DNA from 3 places in the Novosphingobium sp. DS6-6 genome. Region 1 is predicted to be linked to each of the others. Evidence: predicted binding sites of a transcription regulator. Region 1 holds the regulator's gene; each other region holds the start of a gene.
The links. The regulator LexA, encoded in region 1, represses DNA repair genes until DNA is damaged. The targets are predictions, from matches to a motif close to GTTCCNCNCTTGTTCT.
Positions count from the first base shown of each region.

Region 2: the regulator LexA is predicted to act here: its motif matches at 1,356-1,371, upstream of AC3EDY_RS13600 (ATP-dependent helicase).
Region 3: the regulator LexA is predicted to act here: its motif matches at 4,191-4,206, upstream of AC3EDY_RS05485 (DNA recombination protein RmuC).

Region 1 is NZ_JBYNTS010000011.1:45,604-52,956, reverse strand. It holds gene trpE (anthranilate synthase component I) at 1-597, shown strand, start outside; gene AC3EDY_RS13120 (anthranilate synthase component II) at 608-1,192, shown strand; gene trpD (anthranilate phosphoribosyltransferase) at 1,189-2,184, shown strand; gene trpC (indole-3-glycerol phosphate synthase TrpC) at 2,199-2,987, shown strand; gene AC3EDY_RS13105 (reverse transcriptase-like protein) at 2,994-3,428, shown strand; gene moaC (cyclic pyranopterin monophosphate synthase MoaC) at 3,436-3,906, shown strand; gene AC3EDY_RS13095 (molybdopterin molybdotransferase MoeA) at 3,903-5,147, shown strand; gene lexA (transcriptional repressor LexA) at 5,205-5,894, shown strand; gene AC3EDY_RS13085 (peroxiredoxin-like family protein) at 6,000-6,677, opposite strand; gene AC3EDY_RS13080 (LysR substrate-binding domain-containing protein) at 6,776-7,353, opposite strand, start outside.
Region 2 is NZ_JBYNTS010000012.1:46,546-53,898, forward strand. It holds gene AC3EDY_RS13600 (ATP-dependent helicase) at 1-1,343, opposite strand, end outside; gene AC3EDY_RS13605 (hypothetical protein) at 1,625-2,299, shown strand; gene AC3EDY_RS13610 (MFS transporter) at 2,517-3,791, shown strand; gene rsmD (16S rRNA (guanine(966)-N(2))-methyltransferase RsmD) at 3,803-4,354, opposite strand; gene AC3EDY_RS13620 (pseudouridine synthase) at 4,359-5,456, opposite strand; gene AC3EDY_RS13625 (AmpG family muropeptide MFS transporter) at 5,604-6,941, shown strand; gene AC3EDY_RS13630 (bifunctional folylpolyglutamate synthase/dihydrofolate synthase) at 6,946-7,353, opposite strand, start outside.
Region 3 is NZ_JBYNTS010000003.1:264,053-271,405, reverse strand. It holds gene rpsU (30S ribosomal protein S21) at 148-354, opposite strand; gene AC3EDY_RS05510 (RluA family pseudouridine synthase) at 541-1,851, shown strand; gene AC3EDY_RS05505 (HAD-IA family hydrolase) at 1,848-2,510, shown strand; gene AC3EDY_RS05500 (hypothetical protein) at 2,515-2,730, shown strand; gene AC3EDY_RS05495 (ATP12 family chaperone protein) at 2,727-3,431, shown strand; gene def (peptide deformylase) at 3,551-4,117, shown strand; gene AC3EDY_RS05485 (DNA recombination protein RmuC) at 4,223-5,743, shown strand; gene AC3EDY_RS05480 (hypothetical protein) at 5,791-6,585, shown strand; gene AC3EDY_RS05475 (2Fe-2S iron-sulfur cluster-binding protein) at 6,609-6,941, opposite strand; gene AC3EDY_RS05470 (cysteine desulfurase family protein) at 6,947-7,353, opposite strand, start outside.

The DNA of each region.
Region 1 (7,353 bases):
ACCATCCGGCCCATTGCCGGCACGCGCCCGCGCGGCGCAACCGCGCAGGAAGACCAGGCCAACGAGGAAAGCCTGCTGGCCGATCCCAAGGAGCGGGCCGAGCATCTCATGCTGCTGGACCTGGGGCGCAACGACGTGGGCCGCGTGGCTGCCGCGGGAACGGTGAAAGTCACCGAAAGCTACACGGTCGAGCGCTACAGCCACGTGATGCACATCGTTTCCAACGTGGTGGGCCGGCTCGACACGGCGCGTGCGGATTCGGTCGATGCGCTGCTGGCCGGCTTTCCGGCCGGCACCGTCAGCGGCGCGCCCAAGGTCCGCGCGTGCGAGATCATCGCCGAACTCGAGCCGGAAACGCGCGGCGCCTATGCCGGCGGGGTCGGCTATTTCGCGCCCGACGGTTCCGTCGACAGCTGCATCGTGCTGCGCACCGCCGTGCTCAAGGACGGCGTCATGCATGTCCAGGCCGGGGCGGGCATCGTGGCCGACAGCGATCCGGCCGCCGAACAGCGCGAATGCGAGCACAAGTCCGGCGCCCTGTTCGCCGCCGCGCGCGAAGCGATCCGCGTCGCGGCAGAGCCGGCGTTCGGGCAATAGGAAACGCCCCATGATTCTCGTCATCGACAATTACGACAGCTTCACCTGGAATCTCGTCCACTATGTGATGGAACTGGGCGCGCAGGTCCGTGTCGTCCGCAACGATGCCATCACCGCCGCGCAGGCACTGGCCTCGGGCGCCAGCGGCTTCCTGCTCTCGCCCGGCCCCTGCACGCCCAACGAGGCCGGCGTCAGCCTCGATCTGGTCGCTGCCGCGGCGCAGGCCGGGCTGCCGTTGCTGGGGGTATGCCTGGGGCACCAGTCGATCGGGCAGCACTTCGGCGGCAAAGTGGTGCGGGGCGGGCTGATGCACGGCAAGACTTCACCTGTCGCGCATGACGGCAGCGGGGTGTTCGCCGGCCTGCCCTCGCCCTTTACCGCCACGCGCTATCACTCGCTGGTGGTCGAAGACGTGCCCGAATGCCTGATCGTCAACGCCCGGTCCGACGATGGCCACACGATGGGCTTCCGCCATGCCAGCCTGCCGATCCACGGCGTGCAGTTCCATCCCGAAAGCATCGCCACGCAGCATGGCCACGCCCTGATTGCCAATTTCCTGGCCCTGTGCGGGATCGACGCGCGGATGCCGGCATGAGCCTGCTGCCCCCGGTTGGCGAAACTCCGCTGACCCAGGATGAAGCCCAAGCCGCCTTCGCCGCCATTCTCGACGGCACGGTGGACGACGCGGCCATCGCCGCGTTTCTCGTCGCTCTGGCCGATCGCGGCGAAAGCGCCGGCGAGATTGCCGGGGTCGCGCAGGCGATGCGCGCGCGCATGATCCGTGTCGCCGCGCCTGAAAACGCCATCGACGTCTGCGGCACGGGCGGCGACGGGCACCACACGCTCAACGTATCCACCGCGGTCAGCCTGGTGGTGGCCGCCTGCGGCGTGCCGGTGGCCAAGCACGGCAACCGTGCCGCCAGTTCCCGGGCCGGGGCTGCCGATACGCTCGAAGCGCTGGGGCTCGATCTCGATCGCGCGGTCGAAACCGCCGAGGCAACGCTGGGCGATCTTGGCATCTGCTTTCTCTTCGCCGGGCGGCACCATCCCGCCATGGGCCGGATCATGCCGGTCCGCCGCGCCATCGGCCGCCGCACGATTTTCAATCTCGTGGGGCCGCTGGCCAACCCGGCTGGCGTGACGCGCCAGCTCGTCGGCATCGCGCAGCGTGCCTATGTGCCGATCTATGCCGATGCTCTTGCCCGGCTGGGCACGGACCGCGCGTTCGTCGTCGCCGGTGACGAGGGGCTGGACGAGTTGAGCCTTGCCGGCGGCAGCGATCTCGCCGACGTGGAGGGGCAGAGCATTCGGCTGCGCCGGGTGGCGCCGGCCGATGCCGGCCTTGCCACCGCGCCGATCGAGGCCATTCGGGGCGGAGACGCAGCTTACAATGCCGCCGCGCTGATGGCCCTGCTGCAAGGCGCACCGGGGCCTTATCGCGATGCCGTGCTGTTCAACGCCGCCGCGGCGCTGATCGTGGCGGGTGAAGCGGCGAATTGGCACGACGGGGTGGAGGAAGCCGCCGAAGCGCTCGACAAGGGTTTGGCCCTTGCCTTGCTGCGCTGCTGGATCGATGCGTTGAAATAGGGCATCCGCATTTCATGACTGACAAGCTTGCCGAGATATGCGCGACCAAGCGCGGTGAAGTGGCGCAGCGCAAGGCGCATGCTTCACTGGCAGACCTTGCCGCGCGCGCCGGCGCACAAAGCGCGCCACGCGGTTTCGAAGCGGCGCTGCGCGCCCAGGCCGTCAATGGCTTTGCCCTGATTGCCGAAATCAAGAAAGCCAGCCCCTCCAAGGGCCTGATCCGCGCCGATTTCCGGCCGGCCGACCATGCCCGTGCCTATGAGGCGGGCGGCGCCACGTGCCTTTCGGTGCTGACCGACGGCCCCTATTTCCTGGGGCACGAGGATTTTCTCGTCGCCGCACGCGCTGCCTGCACTCTGCCGGTACTGCGCAAGGACTTCATGGTCGATCCCTGGCAGGTGGCCGAAGCGCGCGCGATCGGCGCCGATGCCATCCTCATCATCGTCGCCGCGCTGGGCGATGCCCAGATGGCCGAGATCGAGGCCGCCGCGCGCGAGGCCGGCATGGACGTGCTGATCGAAGTGCACGACGAGGCCGAGATGGAACGCGCCGCGCGTCTCCGCTCGCGCCTCATCGGTGTGAACAACCGCGATCTCAAACGCTTCGTCACCGATATCGCCACGACCGAACGCCTGGCGCCGCTTGCGCCGGAAGGCACTTTGCTGGTGGCCGAAAGCGGCATCGATGCGCATGCCGATCTTCTGCGCCTGGCCGGCTGCGGTGCGCGTACGTTCCTGGTGGGGGAAAGCCTGATGCGCCAGGACGACCTTGCCGCCGCGACCAGGGCCCTGCTGCAGGGCTGACGAGGCGTGGCACGCAAACTGTGGTTCGACGGCGGTTGCCGCCCCAATCCGGGCCGCATGAAAACCGCTGTCGTCACGCGCGGGCGCACCTGGTTCACGGCCGATTGCGGAGAAGGCAACAGCGACCGTGCCGAATGGCTGGCCCTGCTTGCTGCGGTCGATCTGGCCCGTGCGCTGAAGGAAACGGACGTGGTATTCTGCGGGGATTCGGCTTTCGTGATCGACCAGATCAGGGGTTGCACGGCCCCTCACCCCGCCGCTGCCGATTGCCTTGCCGCCTATTGGAACGGCATCGTTCCATTTTCCCGTGTTCGCCTGCGCCATGTCGGCCGCGCGCAGAACCTGGCCGGCATCGCGCTCGATCATCCGCGTGATGGCCTGGCCCCGCCCCAACCGCTTATCGGTGAAGAGGGCTTGCGCCTGGCCGCCCGCGTGGCATGACCGTGGCATGACGCAGCTTACCCATCTCGATGCCCGGGGCCACGCCCGCATGGTCGATATCGGCGCCAAGCAGCCCACCCATCGCGTGGCCGTAGCGCAGGGCCTGATCCGCATGTCGGCCACGGCGCTGGCGGCGATCCGCGACGGCACCGTGCCCAAGGGTGACGTGCTGGCCACCGCCCGCATTGCCGGGATCATGGCCGCGAAGAAGACGGGCGAGTTGATCCCCCTGTGCCACCCCCTCGCGCTCGATGCCGTGGCGGTGGAATTCGCATTCGTGGACGAGGGCGTCGAATGCACCGCCACCGCCTCTCTCACCGCCCGGACCGGCGTCGAGATGGAAGCGATGACAGCCGCTTGCGTGGCGTTGTTGACAATCTATGACATGGCCAAGGCGGTGGACAAGGGCATGGTGATCGAGGCCGTGCGCCTGGTGGCCAAGCGGGGCGGCAAGTCGGGCGATTGGTCTGCGCCATGAACGGCGCGCATGACGGTTCGCGCCCGGCGCCGCTGCCGCTCGAACAGGCCCAGGCGCGGCTGATCGCCCTGGCGCCGCATCTGGCGATCGAACATCGCGCCACGGCAGAGACGCTGGGTCATTACCTTGCCGCGCCGCTGGTGGCGGCACGCACCCAGCCGGCAACCGCGCTTTCGGCGATGGATGGCTATGCCCTGCGTGCCGCCGATCTGCCCGGCCCCTGGTCCGTTACGGGAGAAAGCGCGGCCGGCCATCCCTTTGCCGGGGTGGTGAACCCGGGCGAAGCGGTGCGGATCAGCACCGGGGCGGCCATGCCCGCCGGCGCCGATTGCGTGCTTCTGCAGGAAGACACGGCGCGCAACGGTGATCTGCTCACACTGCAGGGGGTGCCGCCCGATCCGCCGTCGCGGCATATTCGCCCCGCGGGCATGGATTTTGCCGCGCATGACCTGCTGCTCGCCACCGGCACGCGGCTGGGACCGGCGCAGATCGCACTGGCCCTGGCCGCCGGGCATGGCCACGTGGCGGTGCACCGCCGCCTGCGCCTGGCGATCATCGACAGCGGCGACGAACTGGCCGCGCCGGGGCACGCCCCGCTGCCGCACCAGATCCCGGCCAGCAACGGCCCGATGCTGGCGGCCATGGCGGCCGCCTTGCCGGTCGACGTGCAGCGGATCGGCCCTGTGCCCGATGACCTTGCCCGGCTCGCCGCTGTGCTCGACGCCGTACGCGATGCCGATGTGGTGGTGACCAGTGGCGGTGCTTCGGTGGGCGATCACGATCTCGTCCGCCCTGCGCTCGAAGCCGCGGGGGCGCAGATCGATTTCTGGCGCGTGGCGATCAAGCCCGGCAAACCGTTGCTGGTGGGCCATCGCCCGGCCGGGATGACGGGAGTGCCGCAGATCATTCTCGGGCTGCCAGGCAACCCCGCCTCGGCATTCGTTACCGCGCATCTGTTCATGCTGCCACTGCTGCGGGCGGCGCTGGGCGCGGCCCAGCCACTCGCCATGCCGTTTGACGCCCCGCTTGCCCGGCCCATGCCCGCCGGCGGCGGCCGCACCGAATTCCTGCGCGCGCGATGGGACGGCGTGACGGTGACGCTCGATCCGCTGCAGGATTCCGGTGCCATCAGCCCTATCGCCCGCGCCAACTGCCTGGTCAAGCGCGAAGCCGGCGTGGCCCCGCAACCGCAGGGAACGCCCGTTCCGGTCTATCTGCTCGATTTTGGCGGATTTGCTTGACGGGTTCGGTTTGGTTGCTTATTCGTTCCGCATTCGTTCGCTAGAGGAGACTTGCGGATGCTTACGCGCAAGCAGCACGAACTGCTCTCATTCATCCAGACGCGGCTTGATGAGTCCGGCATTTCCCCCTCGTTCGAGGAGATGAAGGAAGCGCTCGATCTCAAGTCCAAGTCCGGCGTCCACCGCCTGATCTCCGCGCTTGAGGAACGGGGCTTTATCCGCCGCCTGCCAAACCGCGCGCGGGCGCTGGAAGTGATCCGCGAGCCTGAAAGCCTGGCCACCAAGGCCGCCCCGCGCGCCACCATGCCACGCCCGGCGCTTGCCCCGGCCAACACCGGTCACCCGATCCCCGCCGCGGCGAACGACGTGATCGAGATTCCGCTGCACGGCCGCATTGCCGCTGGCGCCCCGATCGAAGCGCTGGAAGGGTCGGGCGTCCTGCCCGTGCCGGCGGCGCTGCTCGGTTCCGGCGAGCACTATGCGCTCGAAGTTTCAGGCGATTCCATGATCGAGGCCGGCATTCTCGATGGCGATTATGCTCTCGTGCGGCGCACCAGTACCGCGCGCGATGGCGAGATCGTCGTTGCGCTGGTGCGCGGCGAGGAAGCGACGCTCAAGTATCTCCACCGCGAGAAGGGCATGATCCGCCTCGATCCGGCCAATGCGGCCCATGATCCGCAATTCTACGCGCCCAACGAAGTGGAAGTGCAAGGCAAGCTGGCAGGCCTTCTGCGCCGTTATCACTGACAGGCCTTCTCACGGGCACCGGCAGGCTTTCCCACGGGCTGGCCTTCCGGCCGCCGCGATGGGCAGCGGGCCGTCCGGAACGCTCGCCACCCCGCGCCGCGCCGTTCAGCCTGCGGTCGCGGCCACGTCTATCCGTGTCTCGGGTAGCTGCGCCAGGATGGTCTCGGCCTCTGGCCGGTCGAGCCAGTCGGGGCTTACCGCAAGGAAGCGCAAAGTGCGATCGGGCGCCACGATCGCCACGGCCGGCTGAGTCATCTCATAACTATGCGTGCCCAGCGTCGCCCCGATCCACGGCGCGCCCGGGGCCACCGCCGGCTGGTCATCGGGAAAGAACGTGATACCGAGCTGCCGCGCCAGGGCATAACCGGGATCGGCAAACGTGGGGAAACGCAGGCCATGGCGCTCTTTCGGCCCCGTATCGACCGGGATCTGCGGGCTGACGGCCAGAAGGCGAATACCCGCCGCGTCGAGCCTGGGCCGCAAGGCCTCGTCATAATAGGGCAACGCGATGTTGCAGGCCGGGCAGCCGCCAAAGCGGAAGAAGATCAGCACGGCGGGGCCATCCGCAAGGAGGGCGTCGCTGTCCTGCGTCTCCCCTTGCGCGTCCACCAGGCGGAATGGCGCCAGCCGCGTGCCGGGCGCCGGGTGGCGAGACGGATCATGCCGTTCCACCAGCAGGCGCCGCTGTTCGGCATTGCGGGCCAGCTGCTCGGGCGCCCAGGTCCGCGCGCGCTCGGCGGCAAGATCGGCAAAGCGTTGGGCAAGGCTAGCGGGCTGGGTCATGATCGCATTCCTGTGCTGAGGTTCCGCTTCGACCGCTAGACCTGCCGCTTTGTGCCGACCATCGAGATCAGCGCCGCCATGCATGAGACTTTGCAATACTACAGCGTGGCCACGGTTTGCCGCGCCAGTTCGGCGAGCCGCGCCGTGGCAGCATCGAGCGCGCCGGCGGTCTGGAGAATGCACGAGACACGCGGGAGCGCGGGCAGCGGGCCACTGTCGAGCAGGGCATCGGGCAAAAACAGCGGCGTGCGCACGGTCAGCCCCAGCCCGGCCTGCACTGCCGCGCGCAGGGTCGTCAGGTTGGGCGTTTCCACGGTGATGCGATAAGTGCGGCCGATATCCTCCAGCGCGCGGATCGCCGCCTCGCGGAAGCGGCAGGGCTGCTCGAGCACGGCCAGCGGAATAACTTCGCGCCCGGCAAGGCCCGCCTCGCCGAACCAGGCCATGTCGGCCGTGGCCACGGCGTTTTCGTCGCTGGGCAGACCATAACCCAGCACGATGTCAAGCTGGCGCCGCTCGAGCTGGCCGAGCAGTTCGGCCGTACCCGCGATGCGCGAATAGATCTGCGCCTCGGGATGCAGTTCGGCAAACTGCGCCAGCAGGCCCGAAAGCAGCAGCTCGGCGAAATCCTGCACCATCCCGATCCGCGCCGGGCCGTTGTATTGGCCAGCGCTCA
Region 2 (7,353 bases), on a different contig from region 1:
AGGGGCACCTGGGCGGCGCGGGCAAAGCGAAACAGCTTTTCCAGCGTCTTGTCGCCCAGGCCGCGCTTGGGCGTGTTGTAAATGCGTTCGAAGGCCAGATCGTCCGACGGCTGGCCCACCAGGCGCAGATAGGCCAGGGCATCGCGGATTTCCGCGCGCTCGTAAAAGCGGAAGCCGCCGACGATGCGGTAGGCCAGGCCGATCTGGATGAAGCGGTCTTCGAATTCGCGGGTCTGGAACTGCGCCCGCACGAGTATTGCCACCTGGTTCAGCCGGCAACCTTCGCGCTCGAGCCGTTCGATCTCTTCGCCCACGCGGCGGGCTTCCTCGGGCGCGTCCCACACGCCGATTACCCGCAGCTTGTCGCCGCCGTTGCGCTCGGTCCACAGCTGCTTGCCCAGCCGCTCGGCATTTTCGGCGATCAGGCCCGATGCCGCCCCCAGGATATGCGGCGTGGAGCGGTAGTTCTGTTCGAGCCGGATCACTTTCGCGCCGGGAAAATCCTTTTCAAAACGCAGGATGTTGGCCACTTCCGCCCCGCGCCAGGAATAGATTGACTGATCATCGTCACCCACCACGCAGATGTTCCGGCGCACCTGGGCCAGCAGCCGCAGCCACAGATACTGCACCGCGTTGGTATCCTGGTATTCGTCGACCATGATATAGCGGAAGCGGTCCTGCCATGCTTCCAGCACATCACGGTGCTGGCGGAAAATCGTCAGCATGTGCAGCAGAAGATCGCCGAAATCACAGGCGTTCAGTGTGCGCAGGCGATCCTGGTAGAGGCGATAGAAATGCGCGCCCCGCCCGTTGGCATAGGCTTCGTTCTCGCTGGCGTCGAGCGCGTCGGGGCCGAGCCCGCGATTCTTCCAGCGGTCGATCAGCCCGGCGAGCTGCTTGGCCGGCCAGCGCTTGTCATCGATGCCTTCAGCCTGGATCAGTTGTTTCAGCACGCGCAACTGATCGTCGGTATCGATAATGGTAAAGGCACCGGTCAGCCCGACCAGCTCGGCATGGCGGCGCAGCATCCTGGCCGCGATCGCATGGAACGTGCCCAGCCACGGCATGCCTTCCACCGCCGGGCCGATCAGATGGCCGACGCGCTCGCGCATTTCGCGGGCGGCCTTGTTGGTGAAGGTCACGCACAGGATCTGCGACGGCCAGGCCAGGCGCTGGCGCAACAGATGGGCCAGGCGCGCCGTCAGGGCGGCTGTTTTGCCCGTGCCTGCCCCGGCCAGCATCAGCACCGGGCCATCGGTGGTCTGCACCGCTTCGCGCTGGGGCGGGTTCAACCCGGAAAGCCATGCCGGCTCGGGCGGCGCGGCAGCGGAAGGAGGGGGCATGCTCGTCACTCTGGAACAAGTAGGGAACCTTGCGCGGGCACGCAAGGCGGGATTTCCCCCCGCCGACCGGCGACGTTGCCCGCCGGGGTTCCTGCCCGGGCGCGGTCATTCATCTTGCATACAGCAGGAAATCAACGGCTTGTCCCACAAACGGGGCAGCTCGTTCGGCTGGCCGACAGCGGGTCACATCTGGCCGATCACATGGAACGAAATCGGGGCGTTGGGCGTAACCAAAGCAAATTCTGATCTTGGGAACAGGAGAAAATTCCATGCGAAAGATCATGTCCATCAGCGTTCTTGCGCTGGCCGCCGCGTCCGTACCGGCCGCGCTTCATGCCCAGTCGACAGCCGCCACGCCCCCCGCGGCAGCAGGTGCGGCAACCGCAACGGCGCCGTCCGGCCCATTCACGATGACTACCGAACAAAAGAGCCAGTACGATGCCTGGCCGGCCGATCTCAAGGCCAAGTATGATGCCTGGCCTTCGGCCCAGCAGGAATACTTCTGGTCGCTCGACGTCGATCAGCAGAAGGGCTGGTGGGCAATGAACGACACCCAGCGCGGGCAGGTCTATGCGATGACGCCCGATCAGCGCGCGCAGATCTGGCCGTCGATCGTTGCCCAGGTCCAGGGCCGTGCGACGGCCTCGGCCGCCGGCAGCACCCCGCCGGCACCGGCCGCCGCCGGCACTGACGCGAGCGCAAGCGCGGGCGCCGGGACTGGCGCCAACGCTGGCGCGGCGGGCAGCATGGCCGCCAACGATGCGGCTGCACCCGCGCCCCAGTCGGGCATGGACCAGCAATCCGCGGGCATGAACGACAGCGCCTCGGCTACCGCTGCGACCAGCGGGGCGGGCCAGTATGCCACCAACGACAGCGGCAATGCGGCCACGCCCAAGAAGTATCCGGTGTGTTCGCGCACGGTTACCGACAACTGCCGCAACCGTGGCGGGGTCTGACCGTTAAGCCCCAAGGGTCGCAACGCCGTTTCCCTGCGCACGGGAAACGCGCAACGGGAAGGGGTGCCGGGCAGACCGGCACCCCTTTTTTCGCCAGCGCCCTTCTTGCCGCCAGAATGCAACCACCAGAATGCGGCCACCAGTGTGCAGCCACCAGTGTGCAGGGGGTGACAGTCTTCTTGACAAGCGCCGGCGCGGCGGGAACGTCGCTGGGGTGATGACCTTTGCCATGCACCCCGTTCGCCAGCACGCGCGCGTCCTTGTCGCCAGCCTCGTGGGCACGGCGGTGGAATTCTACGATTTCTACATCTATGCGACTGCCGCGGCGCTGGTGATCGGGCCGCTGTTCTTTCCGGCGCAAGCGCCCGAAGCGCAGGTCCTGCTCTCGTTCATGACCTTTGGCCTGGCGTTCGTGGCGCGGCCCGTGGGGGCAATCGCCTTTGGCCATTTCGGAGACCGGGTCGGGCGCAAATCCACTTTGGTGGCCAGCCTCATGCTGATGGGTGGATCGACGCTGCTGATCGCTTTCCTGCCGACTTATGCGATGGCCGGTGCCTGGGCGCCCGCGCTGCTGTGCCTGCTCCGCTTTGGCCAGGGCCTTGGCCTGGGTGGGGAATGGGGCGGCGCATCGCTGCTGGCGGTCGAGAACGCACCGCCTGGATGGGAAGCGCGTTTCGGCGCGGCACCGCAGCTGGGCGCGCCGTTGGGTTTCCTGTTTGCAAACGGGCTGTTTCTGATTCTGGGAATTGCCCTGCCCGAAGCGGCCTTTGCCAGCTGGGGTTGGCGCGTGCCTTTCCTTGCCAGCGCGCTTCTGGTGGGGCTGGGCCTGTGGGTGCGCCTGAAGATCGGGGAAACCGCCGCCTTCGCCCGCGCGCTCGAGGCGGCGCCGCCGCCAAGGGTGCCGGTCGGGCGCCTGCTGGTCGATCACCCCGGCGCCGTCGCGGCAGGCATTGCCGGCGTGGTGGCCTGCTTTGCCATCTTCTACCTTGCCACCACGTTTGCCCTGTCGTTCGCCACCACCAGACTGGGCTATGCCAAGCAGGAATTCCTGGCCGTGCAACTGGGGGCCAATGTCTTCCTCGCCGCGGGGATCGCCTTCGCCGGCTGGTGGGCCGACAAACGGGGCGCGGCCGCCGTCCTGCGCGTGGGCGCCGCACTGACGGCGCTGGTCGGCCTGGTCTTCGGGCTGGGCCTGGGGTCGGGCTATCTGCCGGTGGTCTTTGCCACCCTGGCGCTCGCCCTGTTCGTGATGGGGCTGGTCTATGGCCCGCTCGGCGCGTGGCTGCCCACGCTCTATGCCGTGCCCGTGCGCTATACCGGCATTTCCATCGCGTTCAACGCGGGCGGGATCATCGGCGGGGCGTTGGCGCCCTTTGCCGCGCAGGCGCTGGCCTTGCGCGGCGGAACGGCCAGCGTCGGCCTGTTCCTGACGGTAGCCGGGGCCGTCACACTGGCAGGGGTGATCCTGGCGCCCAGGCCGGCCCCGCGCTGACGCGCCTGGTGTCAGCCCCTGGTTTTGAGGCGCAGCAGAGTCAGCCGCGCCTTGCCCACCTTGCGTTCGCTCTCCACCTCGCAGGCCTTGATCTGCGGCACTTCGTCGGCATGGGTTTCAAGGCTGACCCACGTGCCCGCGCCGATCCAGCCCAGCCGCACCAGCTTGTCCACCGCCACCGCGCCCGCGCCGGTGCCATAGGGCGGATCGAGCAGGATCAGGTCCAGCGGTTCCCTGACCGGCCCCAGCGATAGCACCGAAGCGGCGCGCACGTCGGCCTGCGCCTGTGCCCGGAACGCGGCCAGGTTGGCCCGGATCGCGCGCACTGCGGCGGCATCCTGCTCGACGAACAGGCAATGCGCCGCCCCGCGCGACAGGGCTTCCAGCCCCAGCGCGCCCGATCCGGCAAACAGATCGGCCACTTTGAGCCCGTCGAAACTGCCCAGCCGGCTGGTCAGCATCGAAAACAGCGTTTCGCGCGTGCGGTCAGAAGTTGGGCGGGTCGTCTCGCCGGCGGGCGCATTCAGCTTGCGGCCGCGCCATTGCCCGGAAATGATACGCATCCGTTCAATTTTCCGTCTTGAGCGGGGCAGACCCGATTTTCAGGGTCTTGCGAAAGCGCTCGACCAGGATCTGCGGCACTTCCTCGGCCCCGCCGCGCGGCAGGTCGGCCAGCTCGAACGGGCCATAGGCGGTGCGCAGCAGGCGCGAGACCTGCAGGCCGAGATGTTCGAGCACCCGGCGCACTTCGCGGTTCTTGCCTTCGGTGAGAGTCATTTCGATCCACTGGTTGCGGCCGGTGCGCCGCTCCATGTTGGCGTCGATCTGGCCATAGCGCACGCCGTCGATCTCGATCCCTTCGATCAGCTCTTCCAGCCGCGCCTGGGAGATGTCGCCAAAAGTGCGGGCGCGATAGGTGCGGGCGATGCCCATGGCGGGCAGTTCCAGCGCGCGCTTCAACTCGCCGTCGTTGGTCAGCAGCAGCAGGCCTTCGGTATTGAGGTCGAGCCGCCCTACCGGCATGACCCGGGGCGTCCCGGGGGGCAGGGCGTTGCGCAGCGCATTGTAGATCGTCGGTCGCCCCGCCGGATCGCGTTCCGCGGTAATCAGGCCGGCAGGCTTGTGGAAGCGGAACACCCGCGTCGGGGCCGCGGCCTCGACCGGTTTGCCGTCAACGCTCACACCTTTGAGATTCTTGAGAATCGTCGCAGGCGTGGTGACCGGTTGATCGTTCAGCCGCACGCGGCCTTCGGCGATCAGGCGCTCCACCTCGCGGCGCGAGGCCACGCCGGCGCGGGCCAGCAGCTTGGCGATGCGTTCGCCTTCGCGGCCCTCCTCGCGCGGCTGAGCGGGCACGGCCGTTGCCGGTTTCGCGCCGGGCCGGGGCGTGCGATTGGCGATCTTGAACGGACGGTCGCCCTGCGGCCGGCTGAGCGAGCGGGCCTGGGCCGCGCCGCTGGGGCGCTCATCGCCGCGCTTGGCAGCCGGTTTGGGGTGAAGCTTGCCTTCGATCTTGCCCTTGATCTTGCCGTCGCTCAGGGCCGGCTGGGGCTTGCTTCCCCCGCGCGGGGGCCGCTTGCCATCGGAAGGGGGCGTGCGCGCGGTCTTGTCGGAAGCGGCGGGCCGTCCCGGGCGGCCGCTCCTGCCTTTGGGGGGAAGTGTCATCGCCGGGGCAATAGACGATCGGCCCGTCCACCACAACCGTCACCCCGGGCTTGACCCGGGGTCTCGCTTGGTTTCTCGTGGCGCGAGACGGCTGCGGATATGGGATCGCGCCGGTCTGCCAGCGACGAAGAGGGAGCATCAGCACCGATGACCATGGCGCCCGCGCAACGCAATCTGTGGGTTTCGGTGCGACCTTATCTGGAGCGGGAGTCGCTGGCGGCGTTCTTCCTTGGCCTGTCATCAGGCTTTCCCTACTCGATGATCGGGGCAACCCTGGTCACCCGGTTGGCGCAGGACGGGATCGACAAGAAGACGGTGACGGCCTTCACGCTTGCCTTTCTGGTCTACAATCTCAAGGTTTTCTGGGCGTGGCTGGTCGATGGCGTGCATTTGCCGCTGCTGGGCAGGCTGGGTCAACGCGTCTCGTGGATGCTGCTGACGGGATCGCTGGTGATCGCGGCGGTCACCAATCTTGCGCTGGTCGATCCGGCGGCAGACCTTGGCGCCACGGTCCTGGCCGCGATTCTGGTGGGCGTGGCCGGGGCGACGTTCGATATCGTGATCGATGCCTATCGCATCGAGACGCTCAAGCCTTACCAGCTGGGCACGGGATCGGGCATGAGCCAGTACGGCTGGCGCATCGGCTCCGCCGGTGCCGGCGCACTGGCCCTGCTGATGGCGGCCCGATTCGGCTGGAGCGCGGCCTACCTGGCCTGTGCGCTGTTTGCGCTTCCGGCCATGCTGACCGCACTGATCCTGGGCGAGCCCGAACGGCACCGCGAACCGGCGGCGCGCAAGGGGGTGAGCGAGGTCGTGGCATCGCTGGTCGGCCCGTTTGGCGAGTTTTTCAGGCGCAACGGCGCTTGGCTGGTCCTGTTGTTCATTCTTGTCCACAAGGTGGGCGATACGCTGGCCAATCTCACGTTCCGCCTGCTCTTCGAAGACTTGCGGTTCACCAATGACGAAATCGCGATCTGGGACGTCGGCGTCGGTTTCTGGGCCTATCTCATCGGCGTGTTCCTGGGCGGCGTGGCCTATGCCCGGATGGGGCTCAAGCATTCCGTCCTGCTTGCGCTGGTGCTGATGGGCGTTTCCAACCTGTCGTTCGCGGCGCTGGCGGCGGCGGGCCATTCCAACCTGGGCCTGGCCAGCGCGATCGGCTTTGAAAACACCACTTCGGGCTATGGCGGCGTTGTCGTCATCGCGTATTTTTCCGCGCTGTGCGACTTGCGCTATACCGCTGCGCAATATGCGCTGATTTCAGCCGCCGCGAGCATTGTCGGCCGCTTCGTCACCGGCACCACCGCCGGCGCGTTCATCGAGAGCATGGGCTATGTGAATTTCTATCTCCTCACGACGGTGCTGGCGGTGCCCGGCATCGTCCTGTTCTGGTGGATGAGCCGCAGCGGGCTGGTCGATGCGGCGATCGGCACGGCGGGCGGCACGGCGGGCGAAGAAGCGCCGGAGGACAGGTTTTTGACCTGACCACTCAACCCGGCATTTCGCCATTCCGCCGCAAGACGTCGCCCGCGAGATAGAGCGAGCCGACGATCAGCACGTCCCCGCCGGGCGGCAAAGAAGCGAGCGCGGCCTGGACATCGGCGAAGCTGCGCACGGGCAGGTTGGTGTGCGCGGCAAAGTCTTCCGGGCGGTGCGCGTCGTGGCCCGGTGCCGGCACGACCGAGATCGACAGTGCGTGATCTCCCAGAGGGGCAAGGATCGCGCCGGGGTTCTTGCTGGCCAGCATGCCGATGACGACATGCACCGGCGGCTGCGTGGCGAGGTGCCGGGCGATGGCGACCCCGGCATCGGGATTGTGCCCGCCATCGAGCCAGACCGTGCGCCCGCCGGCCAGAACCGTCAGCGGCCCATCGGCCAGCTTTTGCAGCCGCGCCGG
Region 3 (7,353 bases), on a different contig from region 1:
TGCCGGCGCCCTTGCCGATTCGACCGGCAACGGATCGAACCAAAACAAAAGGCGCCGTGACTCACGGCGCCCTCTTGGCCCAGCGCAGGGCCTATCGCAAGTGCTCAATGCAGCGGCCCGGCAACGACGCAGGCCGCCGCATGCGGCTTACTTGGCGCCGTCGCGTTCCTGGCGCTTGCGCTCGAGCTTGCGCGCGCGGCGCACGGCGGCGGCCTTCTCGCGAGCGCGCTTTTCCGAAGGCTTTTCAAAGTGGCGGCGCAGCTTCATTTCGCGATAGACGCCTTCACGCTGAAGCTTCTTCTTCAGGGCGCGAAGAGCTTGATCAACATTGTTGTCGCGAACGAGAATCTGCATAAACCGACACACCTCAACAGCTTCGGGCGAGAGCCCGCGGCCGCGCGGGGGTCACCAGATAACGGGAACACAAAACCAGCCGAATCCGAACAGGACCGGCTCGAACCGGCCGCCCATTAATGATTCTGCCGGCAGAACGCAAGCAAGGTCGTGCATTTTGCGAGCAAAGGCCCTATGGGCGCGGCCATGACCCTGTTCAAAGCCCCCAAAGGCAAGGCCACCGAGCGCAACGGTGGCGGCAATCCAGACGCGGTACGCCAGTTCACCATTTTGCCCGACGACAACGACGTGCGGCTGGACCGCTGGTTCAAACGCAACCTGCCGCAAGTGAGCTTTGCCATGGTATCGCGCTGGGCACGCACCGGGCAGATCCGCGTGGACGGCAAACGGGCCGATGTCGATACGCGGCTGGTGGCCGGCCAGGTGCTGCGCGTTCCGCCGGCCGGCGGTCCGCTCCCCGGCAGCGGGGCCGGCAAGGCGGCCCGCGTGCGCCGGCCCTTGACAGAAGAACAGATCCAGCTGGCCGAAAGCATCGTGCTGGAACAGGATCGCGCCGCGATCTTGATCAACAAGCCGCCCGGCCTTGCGACGCAGGGCGGCAGCGGCACGCACGAGCATGTCGATGGCCTGCTCGATGCCTATGCCGGCGATGGCGAACCGCGCCCGCGTCTGGTCCACCGCCTCGACAAGGACACCTCTGGCGTGCTGCTGGTGGCGCGCACGCCCGGCAGCGCGGCCTTCTTTTCCAGACGCTTTTCCGGGCGCACCGCCCGCAAGATCTATTGGGCGCTGGTGATCGGCGTGCCCGATGTCAGCGACGGGATGATCGATCTGCCGCTGGCCAAGCAGCCGGGCACCGGCGGCGAAAAGATGATGGTCGACGAAACCGAGCACGGGCAGCCATCGCGGAGCCGCTATCGCGTGATCGACCGTGCCGGCAATCGCGCCGCCTGGGTGGAACTGCAGCCCCTGACCGGCCGCACCCATCAGTTGCGGGTGCACATGGCCGCGATCGGCCATCCCATCGTGGGCGACGGAAAATACGGCGGCCAGAGCGCGTTTCTATCGGGAAGCATCAGCCGCAAGCTTCATCTGCACGCGCGGCGCCTGCGCATCGAACACCCCGAAGGCGATCTTATCGACGTAACCGCCCCCCTGCCCGACCATTTCGCCAAAAGCCTTGAACAACTGGGCTTTACCGAAAGCGATGGCGATCTGTCGCTGGAAGCACCGGTGTTGATCGATCCCAGGGACGCCGAAAAGCGCGCGGCCAAGGCCCATGCCAAGCAATATCGCAAGGAGCGCCGCGGCGAACGCCGCAAGCGCGCCGATGGCCCGGCAACCGGCAGCGGACGCAAGCCCACCGGCCAGCGCGCGAAGCCTGCCGCAAAGCCTGCCGCAAAGCCGCGGTCCCCGCTGGCGGGGAAGCCCGGCGGCAAGCCGGTCGCCAGGCCCGCGGCGCCGCGGCCTGCCCCACGCGGACCGGCCAAGCGATGAACCCGCGCCTTGCCATTTTCGATTGCGACGGCACCCTGGTCGACAGCCAGGCCGACATCGGCGCCGCGATGGACGGCGCGTTCCATGCCCTGGGACTGGTGCCGCCACCGCGCAGCGAAACGCGCCGCATCGTCGGACTTTCGCTGACGGAGGCGATGCGCCGCCTTTACCCGCACGGTGAGGCCGAAACCCACGAACTGCTGGCGCAGGCCTATAAGGATGCCTTCCGGTCCCGGCGCGAGGCGGGCATGGTGGGCGAACCGCTTTACCAGGGCATCGCCGCGCTGGTGGACGACCTTGTCAATCGTGGCTGGCTGCTGGGCGTGGCCACCGGCAAAAGCGACCGAGGCCTTGCGCATTGCCTGGCAAGCCACGGCCTGTCGCGCCATTTCGTCACGCTGCAGACCGCCGATCGCCATCCGTCCAAGCCGCACCCCAGCATGATCGAAGCCTGCCTCGATGCCACCGGTGCCGAAGCGGCGCTGACCGTGATGATCGGCGATACGGCCTACGACATGGCCATGGCTCGCAACGCCGGGGTGCGCGCGATCGGCGTGGACTGGGGCTATCACGAACGGGCAGAGCTTCTTGCCGCCGGCGCCCATGCGGTGGCCGCCACCGTGGCAGAGCTGGCCGAATTGCTGGACGCCGTGGGCTGAGCCGATGGCAGATCCAGCGCTGGGCCGCTTTTTCCTGCTGCATGCCGTTCGCCTGGCAGGAACACTGATCGTCATGATCGGGGCCGTCGCGGCATCGGGCAACGCGCCCCGTTTGAGCGCCGTTCCGCCGTGGGGAGCGTTCGCCCTGATGCTTGCCGGCCTGACAATCTTTTTCGGCGCGCCACGCTGGCTGGCCCGGCGCTGGAAGCGGCGGTCATGAAACGGTTCTATACCGATGTCGCAGTGTCGCGGGAGGAGGGCGGGTTTCGCGTGTGCCTCGATGGACGCGGTATCCGCACCCAGGGGGGCCATACCCAGATCGTGCCCACGGCCGCGCTGGCGCAGGCCATGGGCGCCGAATGGGCGGCGCAGGGCGACACGATCGACACGACCGGCTTTGCCCTGCGCGACATGGCCGATTACGCCATCGACGTGATCGCGCCTGCGCCAGATGCGGCGCGTGCCGACCTTATGCCTTATGCCGAAACCGATACGCTGTGTTATCGGGCAGAGCCCGACGAGCCGCTCGCCGCGCGCCAGCGCCTGGCGTGGGAACCGCTGGTGACCGCGGCAGAGGCGCGTTACGGCGTTACGTTTCTGCGCGTATCGGGCGTCATGCACAAGCCGCAACCCGAAGCGACGCTTGCCGCCTTGCGCCTTGAACTGGGCCGGCACGATCCGTTCGTGCTGGCGGCGTTGCGCAATGCGACTTCGCTTTCCGCCTCCCTGATCGTGGGGCTTGCCGCGCTCGATCCGGCGGCAGACATTGCTGCGCTATGGGACGCGGCCTGTCTGGAGGAAGACTGGCAGACCGACCTTTGGGGCAAGGATGCCGAGGCGCAGGCCCGCCGCAGCCGGCGCGGCGAAGCCTTTGCCACGGCGGCCCGGTTCGCCGATCTGTGCCGAACGGCTTCTCTCTGACAAGACCGGATCTGCCGCCGCGCGGCGGTGCCCGGTATCCCCGCATGACCGCCTGAGCCGATCACCGTGATCGAATCGCTCGCCTTGCGACTTCGGCATGCACCGCCTATCTTGCCGTCATGGCTATCCGCGAAATCCTTGAAGTTCCCGATCCGCGCCTCAAGCAGGTTTCGGACCCGGTGGAAAAGTTCGATGAAGAGCTGCGCACGCTCGTTTCGGACATGTTCGACACGATGTACGATGCCCCCGGCATAGGCCTTGCCGCCGTGCAGGTCGGTGTGCCCTTGCGCGTTCTGGTGATCGACCTTCAGCCCGAAGACGAAGATGCCGAGCCGGAAATGTGCCACGATCATGGTTGCGGCCATGCCCATCAGCCGGTGCGCCGCGAACCGCGGGTCTTCATCAATCCGGAAATTCTCGAACCGTCGGAAGAACAGACCCTCTATCGCGAAGGGTGCCTGTCGGTGCCGGAGATCTATGCCGAGGTGGAGCGCCCCTCGCGCATTCGCGTTCGCTGGCAGGATCTGGACGGCACGCGGCACGAAGAAACGATCGACGGCATGCTGGCCACCTGCCTCCAGCACGAGATGGACCATCTCGAAGGCATCCTGTTCATCGATCACCTTTCGCGCCTAAAGCGCCAGATGGCACTCAAGAAGCTGGAAAAGCTGCGCAAGGTGGCGTGACGGGCGCCATCCGGCCCACTGGACTGAGAATAAAGCGGGCGGGCACATTGCGTTGCCGGGCGGGTTCGTTTACGTTCACTCTCTGTTCCTGAAGGGAGGCTGAGGGTGTCTGTGGCTGTGGTGATCGTGGCGTTGGTGATCGGCCTTGGCCTGGGCTGGTTCCTGGGTTCTCGCCCGTTGGCCGAGGCACAGGGTCGTGCCAGCGCCCGCGAGACCGAGGCGCGCGCGGCCGAAGCGCAGGTCAAGGCCATGGCCGTGGACCTGGCCACCATGGCCGAGCGTGCCCGCCAGGTGGAACAGACGGCGGCCGAGCGCGATGCCCTGCGGGCGGAGCGTGATGCGCTTTCCGCCAATCTGGCCGCTGCCGGGGAACGGGCGGCCGAAGCCGACGCCTTGCGCAACGCCCTGCACGAAGCCCGCCAGTCGCGCGAAGACCTGCGCGCCGAACTGGCCCGGATGAAAGCCGATGCCGCCAATTTCGCCGAGCAGAAGCGCCTGTTGATCGAGGCGCAGGACGCCCTGCGCCGCGAATTCGAAAACGCCGGCAACAAGGTTCTGGAACGCGCGCAGGAAACGTTCATGGCCCGCGCCCAGGAACGCTTTGCCCAGAGCGAGGAAAAGGCCGCGCAATCGCTGCGCGCGCTGCTGGCCCCGGTAGACCAGCGGCTGAAAAGCTACGAGGAACAGGTCAGCAAGCTGGAAAAGGAACGCGTCGATGCGTTCGGCAATCTTGCCGGGCTTATCCAGGCGATGCGCGAGGGGCAGGAACAGGTGCGCGCCGAAGCCGCCCGGCTGGGCAATTCGCTGCGCAACGCGCCCAAGGCACGCGGCCGCTGGGGCGAGCAGCAGCTTCGCAACGTGCTGGAGCAGTGCGGCCTTTCCGAACACACCGATTTCGTCACCGAACATTCGATCGAAACCGACGAAGGCCGCCTGCGACCCGACGCGATCGTGCGCATTCCCGGCAACAAGCTGCTGGTCATCGACGCCAAGGTGTCGCTGAACGCCTATCAGGATGCGTTCGAGGCGGCCGATGATGCCGCGCGCGGCGTTGCGCTGGCCGCACACGTGCAATCGATGCGCAACCATATCCAGACCCTGGGCGCCAAATCCTATCAAAGCCAGTTCGAGGAAGCGCCCGATTACGTGCTGATGTTCGTGCCGGGCGAACATTTCATCGCTGCCGCGCTGGAACGCGATCCGCAACTGTGGGACTTTGCTTTCGACCGCCGCGTCCTGTTGGCTTCGCCCACCAATCTCGTTGCCATCTGCCGCACGGTGGCGCAGGTCTGGCGCCAGGACGGCCTGGCGCGCGAAGCGCGGGAAATCGGGCGGATGGGCGGCGAGCTTTACGAACGGCTGGCCGTGGCGGCGGACCACCTCAAGCGCATGGGATCGGGCCTTGAAAGCGCGGTCAGCAACTACAACAAGTTCGTCGGCAGTTTCGAACGCAATGTGCTGTCCGCCGGGCGGCGCCTGCGCGACAAGCATATCGAGATCGGCAAACGCGAAGTGGAAGAAGTACCGCTGGTCGAAACCGCGCCGCGCTATGGCGGGGTGGATGCCGTGGCGGAACTGGCGGCGCCTGCTGGCGTTGGCGTGCAAGGGGAAACGGCGGCAGGGTAAGCATGGACAGATTGGCACGAAGTCGGAAAGGCGCGACCGCCGGAGCGGTGATGCTGGCGCTTGCCTTGGCGCTTGCCGCTTGCCAGCGCGAGCCTGAGCCGCAGGAAAGCGAAACCCCTGCCGCGCGAGCCAGCACCACAGCCATACCCGAACCCGTGCCCAGCCTGCCGGCACCGAGCCCGAGCCCGACGCTAACCCTGCCGGTCGATCCCGCGCCCGAGGCACCGATGACCCCGGCCGACACGGCCGCGGCCTTGCCCGCCATGGCGCTGCCGCCGCGAGACGCCTGTGCCGCCCTGCCCGGTTGGAACGCGTTTTCCGCCCAGCTCGGCGCCGCGATCAAGGCCCGGGATGCCGCAGCGCTGGGGGCGCTCTCTTCGCCCGACGTGACGCTCGACTATGGCGGCGGCCATGGCCCCGCCGAATTGCAGAAGCGGCTGTCTGCCCCTGCAGGTGCAGCGGTCTGGGCCGATTTGGAGCGGATCATGCCGCTTGGCTGCGCCGTGGAAGGCGATCTGGTCGTGATGCCATGGTTTTTCTGGAACGTGCCGGACGAGGTGGACCCGGGCATGACCATGCTGGTCACCGGCGAAGGTGTGCCGCTGCGCGCCAGGCCGGCCGCCAATGCGCCGCTGCTGGACCGGCTGGACTGGTCGCTCGTCACCATCGCGACAACGCCGCCGTTTGATCCGGCCGCGCGGTATACTGCGGTCATCACCGGCAAGCCGCAACGCAAGGGCTGGGTGGAAACGGCCTATCTGCGCAGCCTTCTTGCCCGGCGGATCATCGCCGAACGCAAAGGTGGCGAATGGCGGATCAGCGCGCTGGTCGCAGGGGACTGACCTGTCGGGACGCGCCGCCCCGTTCAGCGCGGCTGCATGTCTCGCGCTTCGGCCGGCACGCGCACTTCCAGGCCATCGAGCGCTTTGTCCAGAATGATCTGGCAGGATAGCCGGCTGGTGCGGGTCACGCCGGCGGCCAGATCGAGCATGTCTTCCTCGTCTTCCGACGCCTGGCTCAGGCGTTCGAACCACGCGGGGTCAACCACCACGTGGCAGGTGGAACAGGCCATCTGCCCCTCGCAGGTGCCTTCCAGCGGCATGCCCACATTCTGGCCCAGTTCCAGCAGGCGCTGCCCGACCTCGCCCTGGGCGCCGACGCGCTGGCCATCGGCGGTGAGGAAGGTGACCCGAACCATAGGCGTTAGACTCCCTGCGCTTGTGCCGCCGCCTTGATCACGGCTGCAGCCTCCTCCAGTTCCTCTGCCCTTGTATAACGTCCAAAACCGATACGGATCGCGCTTTTTGCCTCCCTGTCCGAAAGTCCCATGGCGCGCAAGACATGGCTTGGCCTGCCCGAGCCACTGGCACAGGCAGACCCGGCGGAAAAGGCCACATTGCGACATTCCGACAACAGCCGGCCGACATCGAGCCCCGGGCGACGCAGATTGAGATTGCCATGCCAGCGTTGCGTCGCCGAGCCGTTGATCGTCCAGCCCTCGAACAGGGCGAGCGCCCGGTTCCACAGGGAATGCACATGGTCTCCATCACTTTTCCACAGGCTTGCGCACAGGGCGGCGGCGGCGCCGAACCCGGCGCAGAGCGCGGGGC